Regions from separate parts of the Pseudomonas sp. H3_A02 genome, predicted to be linked through region 2. Evidence: predicted binding sites of a transcription regulator. Region 2 holds the regulator's gene; the other holds the start of a gene.
What was found. The regulator sigma-54, encoded in region 2, starts transcription at its own class of promoters, with help from an activator protein. The targets are predictions, from matches to a motif close to ANTGGCATNNANNTTGCTNT.
Positions count from the first base shown of each region.

Region 1: a site for sigma-54 is predicted at 1,701-1,720, ahead of glnK (P-II family nitrogen regulator). Genes of this name have one in related genera too.

Region 1 covers NZ_CP162807.1:1,468,861-1,473,070, reverse strand. The annotation lists gene AB4N80_RS06220 (ammonium transporter) at 1-1,127, opposite strand, end outside; gene glnK (P-II family nitrogen regulator) at 1,161-1,499, opposite strand; gene AB4N80_RS06210 (accessory factor UbiK family protein) at 1,915-2,175, shown strand; gene AB4N80_RS06205 (sensor histidine kinase) at 2,211-3,488, opposite strand; gene AB4N80_RS06200 (hypothetical protein) at 3,733-4,210, opposite strand, start outside.
Region 2 covers NZ_CP162807.1:128,839-133,048, forward strand. The annotation lists gene lptA (lipopolysaccharide transport periplasmic protein LptA) at 1-408, shown strand, start outside; gene lptB (LPS export ABC transporter ATP-binding protein) at 408-1,133, shown strand; gene AB4N80_RS00605 (RNA polymerase factor sigma-54) at 1,298-2,791, shown strand; gene hpf (ribosome hibernation-promoting factor, HPF/YfiA family) at 2,868-3,176, shown strand; gene ptsN (PTS IIA-like nitrogen regulatory protein PtsN) at 3,189-3,653, shown strand; gene rapZ (RNase adapter RapZ) at 3,656-4,210, shown strand, end outside.

The DNA.
Region 1 (4,210 bases), 1.3 Mb from region 2:
GCGGGCGCTGCGAACACACCGGTCAGGATCGCGCCGAGGATACCGCCGATGCCGTGCACGCCGAAGGCGTCCAGGGAATCGTCATAACCGAGCTTGCGCTTGAGGCTGGTGGCGCAGAAGAAGCACACCACGCCCGCCGCCAGGCCGATGACCAGGGCGCCCATCGGGCCCACGGTGCCGGCAGCCGGGGTGATTGCAACCAGGCCGGCCACCACGCCCGAAGCAATGCCCAGCGCGCTTGGCTTGCCGTGGGTGATCCACTCGGCAAACATCCAGCCCAGCGCCGCCGCAGCGGTCGCGATCTGGGTCACCAGCATCGCCATGCCGGCAGTGCCATTGGCAGCGACAGCGGAACCGGCGTTGAAACCGAACCAGCCGACCCACAGCATGGCCGCACCCATCAGGGTGTAACCCAGGTTATGCGGCGCCATTGGCGTGGTCGGGAAGCCTTTGCGCTTGCCCAGTACCAGGCACGCCACCAGGCCGGCGATACCGGCGTTGATGTGCACCACGGTGCCGCCGGCGAAGTCCAGCACGCCCCAGTCCCACATCAGGCCGCCGTTGCCGGACCAGACCATGTGCGCAATCGGTGCATACACCAGGGTGAACCACACGCCCATGAAGATCAGCATGGCGGAGAACTTCATCCGCTCGGCAAATGCACCGACGATCAGGGCCGGGGTGATGATGGCGAACGTCATCTGGAAGGTGATGAACACCGCTTCAGGGAACAGCGCCGCCGGGCCGGTCAGGCTGGCTGGCGTCACACCCGCCAGGAACGCTTTGCCGAAACCGCCAACGAAGGAATTGAAGTTGACGACACCCTGCTCCATGCCGGTGGTGTCGAACGCGATGCTGTAGCCATATATGACCCACAGAACGCTGATCAGACCGGTAATGGCAAAGCACTGCATCATCACGGAAAGAAGGTTTTTCGAGCGGACCATGCCACCGTAGAACAGTGCCAGGCCGGGAATGGTCATGAACAGTACAAGAATCGTGGCCGTGAGCATCCAGGCGGTGTCGCCGGAGTTCAGGACAGGGGCTGCCGCTTCTTCTGCCATGGCCAGGCCAGGCATTGCGAAGGACAACAGGGCTCCTAGCCCTGCGAATTTACGCAGAGTCATATTGTTTTCTCCTGGGGCGTTGGGTTTGGCGGCTTAGATAGCGTCGGTATCGGTTTCGCCGGTACGGATGCGGATAGCCTGTTCCAGATTGACCACAAAGATCTTCCCGTCACCGATCTTGCCGGTGTTGGCGGCCTTGGTGATTGCCTCGATCACCCGGTCAAGGTCCTTGTCGTCAATAGCGACATCGATCTTCACCTTGGGCAGGAAATCGACCACGTATTCCGCGCCGCGATACAGCTCGGTGTGACCCTTCTGCCGACCGAAGCCTTTGACCTCAGTAACGGTAATGCCCTGCACGCCGATCTCGGACAACGACTCGCGCACGTCGTCCAACTTGAACGGCTTGATGATGGCAGTGACTAGCTTCATGAAACTTTCTCCCGAATTGGTGGACTTGCCCCAGGAAAACAAACCCGACTCAAGTCTAAGCGCAGTGCCTGGCTTTGTAACGCGTCGTCGGCCCAAGTTGCCCGACAGGTGCCAGTTAACCGATCCTGACGAAACTCCCCGTTCCGCCTGCTGCACTGCATTCGTCACAGCGACTGCATCAGTGCATGGGTCATCAGCCTCTAAGCAGAAACCTTGCCATCTGCACCCAAACCCTCTGATTTCAGCCCCTTGGGCACCTGTTCGACGTGTACCGCACCACGAACCGCAGCGATACGCACAACAACAGTGCAGCGCCGCCCGACCCCATGCGCGAAAAGCGTGCATCCCTGGCTCGCCAATTGACTATAGACACTGCGTGGTACACTGCCCGCCATCGTTTCCAGGACACCTGCACATGCTTGCGCCCAAAGACCTTCTCGACGCCCTGAGCGGCCACGCCTCCCGTATTTTGAGTGGCGACACGTCGCTGCCCAAAAGCGAAATCGAAAGCCAGTTCAAGGCCTTGCTGCAAAGCGGCTTCAGCAAGCTGGACTTGGTCAGCCGGGAGGAATTCGACAGCCAGATGGTCGTGCTGGCCCGGACCCGGGCACGGCTCGAAAGCCTGGAGGCCAAGGTCGCCGAGCTGGAAGCACGATTGGCTCCGGTACAGGATTAACCCCCCGGCTCACGTTACAGGCTCTGACAGGTCACTCAAGCATTCGCCGCCCGCTGAGCCTGGTCCGGTGTGAGCGCCAGCGGCAGCTCCAGGCTAAACAGCGCGCCGCGGCCCGGTCCGGCGCTCTGCACGGTCAGGTCGCCGCCCATCTCGTGCGCCGCCAGAATGCAGCTATGCAAACCAAAGCCGTGGCCGCCGACACGCGTGGTGAAGCCGTGCTCGAACACCCGCGCAAGATTGTCCTGGGAAATCCCCTCGCCATTGTCCTCGACCTCGACCCGCACACGCTCATCGTCAACGAGCTCCAGGCGCAGGATGATCTGCGGCGGACGGTTCACGCCTGCGTCCAGCGCCTGCTTGGCGTTGTTGATCAGATTGACCAGGATCTGCAGCACTCGGTGCTTATCCAGTGGCATTTGCGGGATATCGCTGAATTCCTTGATCAGGGTGATGTGGTGGCGGGCCAGAGACACATCGCAAATGCGCACGACATCCTCAAGCAGCTCTCGCAACGAGCCCGGCTCCAGGACGCTGGCATTGCCGGCATAGGATTGCTGGGTGGCGACGATTTCCTTGATGTGGTCGATCCGGCGGGTCAACTGCGCCAATTCGGCGATCATGACCTGCTGCTCGATTGCCAGCGCGTCGGCCAGCTTGTCGAGATAGTCCGGTAGCGCGCGCCCTTTCGGGTCGCTGCTGATGAAGTCGCCGAGGTCATCGGGATGTTCCTTCATCAACTGGACGACCTTCGCCACCCCCGGTCCCTTGGAGGTGTGCACCTTCTCGTAGAGGACTTGGGCTGACACGTTGACGCTATTGAGCACATTGCCCACGTTGTGCAATACATTGGTGGCGATCTCCGCCATGCCGGCCCGGCGCGCAGTAGTCACCAGCTCGGCCTGCGCCTCGCGCAACTCGTCGTTGACCTTGGCCAATTGCCGCGGGCTGGGAATCTTCAGGGCCGCCGGCACCAGCCGGACCAGCAGGATGGCGGTAATCACCGAGGCAATCGCGGTGATCACCTTGACCAATGCCGACAACCAGTAATAAGGCTGCCAAATGGTCAGGATTTCCATCACGTGGCTGGTCCCGCAGGCCAGGATAAACACGCCGAAGGCCGCCAGCATCCAATCGAACGGCACATCCTTGCGCTTGTGGATAAAGTACAGAAGGGTGAAGGGGATGGTGACGTAGGACAGGGTGATCAAGCCATCGGCGATCACATTGGTCCACAGCAGATCCGGACGCCACATATAGCAATGTCCGTGGGGCATGAAGCGCTTGTCGGTTAACAAAGCCAGCAGATCGTTCATGGCCACTTCCTCCCTGTGCCGTTGATACCGCCAAGTGCCGACTGGGCAAAATCGAGTCTAGCAGAGGGCCGGTCCCGGACAATTTGCCCGCCGACGGAGCTTTTTGTAGAGCCCCCGTGATAGTGAAGAAAGCGGAAAGGTCCACAACCTGAAGACACTGTCAGCAGAATGCCAAGGGAGTTGCACAGGGTAAGCGCGGAATGCCTTAACGCTCCGCGCTCTTCACATTGGCTACCGTGAACCTTTATGGCCTGTCCAGTTTCACCGCAGACTCAGCCATCCAGTAGCTCTCCCGCCAGAACTTGTAGTCTGCAAACTCTCCATGTTTTTGTGGCCACTTACCGTGATTATCGATGGGGAAGCGAGTTAAGTGCACCCTATTGCGCAGCGGTCTGTAACATGCCACGTCATCAACAACCTGGGCATTCGGGAAAACATCTTCAGCCAACCGCGTCATATTCCACCAAGACCCAGCCGTTCGATCCTTGAATGAATTGACTTCGCCAAACGTATAGTCAATCCAGTTCAAGAGACTCCCGCGCGGCATGAAGTCATGAAAGAAATTTTCACCAATTTCTCTGTATGGGTCCAAGCTCAAATTCCAGAAGTCCACTTCAGGCCTTGTTACCAACCAAGGCACAACAACGTTCTCGACTTCTTTTACCCGCGCTGCAGCGCCCATAAACACCAGGTTATTCACGTTAATATCCGGATGCCTGGCA
Region 2 (4,210 bases):
GTCGCCACCTATAAAGGCGACGTGATCATCACCCAGGGCTCGATGAAGGTCACCGGCAACACCGTGACCATCACCCGCACCCCAGCTGGCGATATCGATGTGGTGACTTCGGTGGGCAACCTGGCCTATTTCGAGCAGATGCAAACCGTGGGCGACACTAAGCCCGTCCAGGGCTACGGGGTGACCATCCAGTACCACGCCTCCCAGGATCGCGTGGTCCTGATCGACCGCGCCAAGGTCGTCGACAAGGACAACAACGTTACCCAGGGCGAGAAAATCGTCTACGACACGGTCAAGAAGCTGGCCAGTGCCGGTCGCGCCACCGGTAGCAAGGTGACCGAGTCGCGTCCGCGCATCGACATGGTGATCCAGCCGAAAAAGAAAACCGACGAGCAGAAGGCCCAGTAATGGCAACTCTGAAAGCTCAGCACTTGGCCAAGAGCTACAAGAGCCGTCAAGTCGTGCGTGATGTCAGCCTGTCCATCGACAGCGGCCAGATCGTTGGTCTGCTCGGTCCTAACGGCGCGGGCAAGACCACTTGCTTCTACATGATCGTCGGCCTGGTCCAGGCCGATCAGGGGCGCGTGTTGATCGACGACCTGGATGTCAGCCACCAGCCGATGCACGGCCGGGCGAAGGCAGGTATCGGCTATTTGCCGCAAGAAGCGTCGATCTTCCGCAAACTGTCGGTAGCCGACAACATCATGGCGATCCTCGAGACCCGCAAGGAACTCGACAAGGCCGGCCGTCGCCAGGAACTGGAAAGCCTGCTGCAGGAATTCCACATCAGCCACATTCGCGACAACCTGGGCATGAGCCTGTCGGGTGGTGAACGGCGTCGTGTGGAAATCGCCCGCGCCCTGGCCACCGCACCGAAGTTCATCCTGCTCGACGAACCGTTCGCCGGCGTGGACCCGATTTCGGTGGGCGACATCAAGCAGATCATCCATCACCTCAAGGCCAAGGGTATCGGTGTGCTGATCACCGACCACAACGTGCGCGAGACCCTGGACATCTGCGAAACCGCCTACATTGTCAATGACGGCCAATTGATCGCCGAAGGTGACTCCGCCGCGATCCTGGCCAATGACCTGGTCAAGGAAGTGTACCTGGGCCATGAGTTCCGCCTGTAAGCACACGTGTCTGGCGAATTGCCCGGGCGTCGTTTAATTTTATTATGGCGACGCTCTAGGCAAACACTTCAGTTTCAGGCATATAATTTGCTTAAGTTTGGCGCTCCGGCGCCCTGTAGTGGATGGCGCATGTGCGCCGGCGAATAAGGTGTTAAGCCCCTGCCATGAAACCATCGCTAGTCTTGAGAATGGGCCAGCAGCTGACGATGACACCGCAGCTGCAACAGGCCATCCGCCTGCTCCAATTGTCGACCCTGGACCTGCAACAGGAAATCCAGGAGGCCCTGGAGTCCAATCCGATGCTCGAACGCCAGGAAGAAGGCGACGACTTCGATAACACAGACCCGCTGGCCGACAACGTCGAGCAGAAGCCCAACACCGAGATCCCGGAACCGTCCTACCAGGAAGCCGCCCCGACGGTGGACAACCTCGAGGATGGCGAATGGAACGAACGCATTCCCAACGAGCTGCCCGTGGACACGGCCTGGGAAGATGTCTACCAGACCAGCGCCAGCAACCTGCCCAGCAGCGATGACGACGAGTGGGACTTCACCACCCGCACCTCTGCCGGTGAGAGCCTGCAAAGCCACCTGTTGTGGCAACTGAACCTGGCGCCGATGTCCGACACCGATCGCCTGATCGCCGTGACGCTGATCGATTGCATCAACAACCAGGGCTACCTGGACGAGACCCTCGAAGAAATCCTCGAAGCCTTCGACCCCGAGCTCGACATCGAGCTGGACGAGATCGAAGCCGTTCTCCATCGCATCCAGCAATTCGAACCGGCCGGCATCGGCGCCCGCAACCTGGGCGAGTGCCTGTTGCTGCAATTGCGCCAGTTATCCGCCAAGACGCCATGGCTGGCCGAAGCCAAGCGACTGGTCACCGATTACATCGACCTGCTGGGCGGTCGCGACTACAGCCAATTGATGCGTCGCATGAAGCTCAAGGAAGATGAACTGCGCCAGGTCATCGAGCTGGTGCAGAGCCTCAACCCCCGCCCCGGCTCGCAGATCGAATCCACCGAGCCTGAGTACGTGGTCCCCGACGTGATCGTGCGCAAGCACAACGATCGCTGGCTGGTGGAGCTCAACCAGGAGTCGGTGCCCAAGCTGCGGGTCAATGCCCAGTACGCCGGTTTCGTCAAGCGCGCCGACACCAGCGCCGATAACACCTTCATGCGCAACCAGTTGCAGGAAGCCCGCTGGTTCATCAAGAGCCTGCAAAGCCGCAACGAAACCCTGATGAAAGTAGCCACCCAGATCGTCGAGCACCAGCGAGGCTTCCTGGAGTACGGCGATGAAGCGATGAAACCATTGGTCCTGCATGACATTGCCGAAGCGGTGGGCATGCACGAATCGACGATTTCCCGGGTGACCACCCAGAAATTCATGCATACCCCCCGGGGCATCTATGAATTGAAATACTTTTTCTCCAGCCATGTCAGCACCTCCGAAGGCGGCGAATGCTCGTCCACGGCCATCCGCGCGATCATCAAAAAACTGGTGGCCGCGGAAAATCAGAAAAAGCCGTTGAGTGACAGCAAGATCGCTGGTTTACTGGAGGCACAAGGCATTCAGGTGGCCCGCCGTACCGTCGCCAAGTACCGCGAATCCCTCGGGATCGCGCCTTCGAGCGAACGCAAGCGGCTGATGTAACAGGCCACGCCACAGCGTTCCAGTGGCAGGCATTTCTGCCTGCCGCTTTATGCACTGGCAACGAAGGAGAAGCTGTATGCAAGTCAACATCAGTGGACACCAACTGGAAGTGACCGAACCCCTGCGCACCTACATCGGCGAAAAACTCGACCGATTGGAGAGGCATTTCGACAAGATCACCAACGTGCAAGTCACGATGAACGTCGAGAAGCTGCTGCAGAAAATCGAAGCCACGCTGCATATCCCCGGCGGAGAAGTGGTTGCCAACGCAGAGCACACAGACATGTATGCCGCGATTGACCTGCTGACCGACAAGCTGGATCGCCAACTCAAAAAGCATAAGGAAAAGACCCAGAGCCTCCTCCAGGGCGCGACCGGTCGTTAACCCCCCCAATCCATGATCCGACTAGAAACCATCCTGACCCCCGGCCGTTCCCAAGTGAACGCGCCGGGCGGCAGTAAAAAGAAAGCCCTCGAACAAATTGCCAACCTGATCCACCGCGAGGTGCCGGATCTGGGAATGCAAGACGTCTTCGAGGCCCTGGTTGCCCGTGAAAAACTCGGTTCCACCGGTTTTGGCAACGGCATCGCCATTCCTCACTGCCGTCTCAAGGGTTGTGCCGCGCCGATCAGCGCGTTGTTGCACCTTGATACCCCCATAGATTTCGACGCCATCGACGGCGCTCCGGTCGACCTGCTGTTTGTATTGCTGGTTCCGGAAGCGGCGACCGATGCGCATCTTGAGCTGCTGCGCCAGATAGCCAGCATGCTGGACCGCAAGGAAGTGCGCGAAAAACTGCGCAGCGCGCCGAGTAACGAAGCTTTGTACCAGGTGGTCCTGGACGAGCAGAACGGTCATTAAACATGCGCATGATCATCGTCAGTGGCCGCTCCGGCTCCGGTAAAAGCACGGCCCTCAACGTGCTTGAGGACAGCGGCTACTATTGCATCGACAACCTGCCCGCCGGCCTGCTGCCGGAACTGGCCGAACGCGCCCTGATCCACACCGAGCTGGCGCAGCCGCTGGTGGCGGTGTCCATCGATGCGCGCAACCTGCCGAGCCACCTGTCGCGTTTTCCTGAACTGCTCGAAGAAGTGCGCAGCCGGCATATCCAGTGCGACGTGCTGTACCTGGATGCCGATGAGGAGACGCTGCTCAAGCGTTTTTCCGAAACCCGTCGGCGTCACCCCCTGAGCAACGCCAACCGCTCCCTGGCCGAAGCCATCGAGGATGAAAGTCAGCTGTTGGGGCCGATCGCCGACCTGGCGGACCTGAAGGTCAACACCACGCACCTGAACCTGTACCAGTTGCGTGACACGATCAAGCTGCGCCTGCTGAACCAACCGGAGCCGGGCACGGCGTTCCTGGTGGAATCGTTCGGCTTCAAGCGTGGCATGCCGGTAGACGCCGACCTGGTG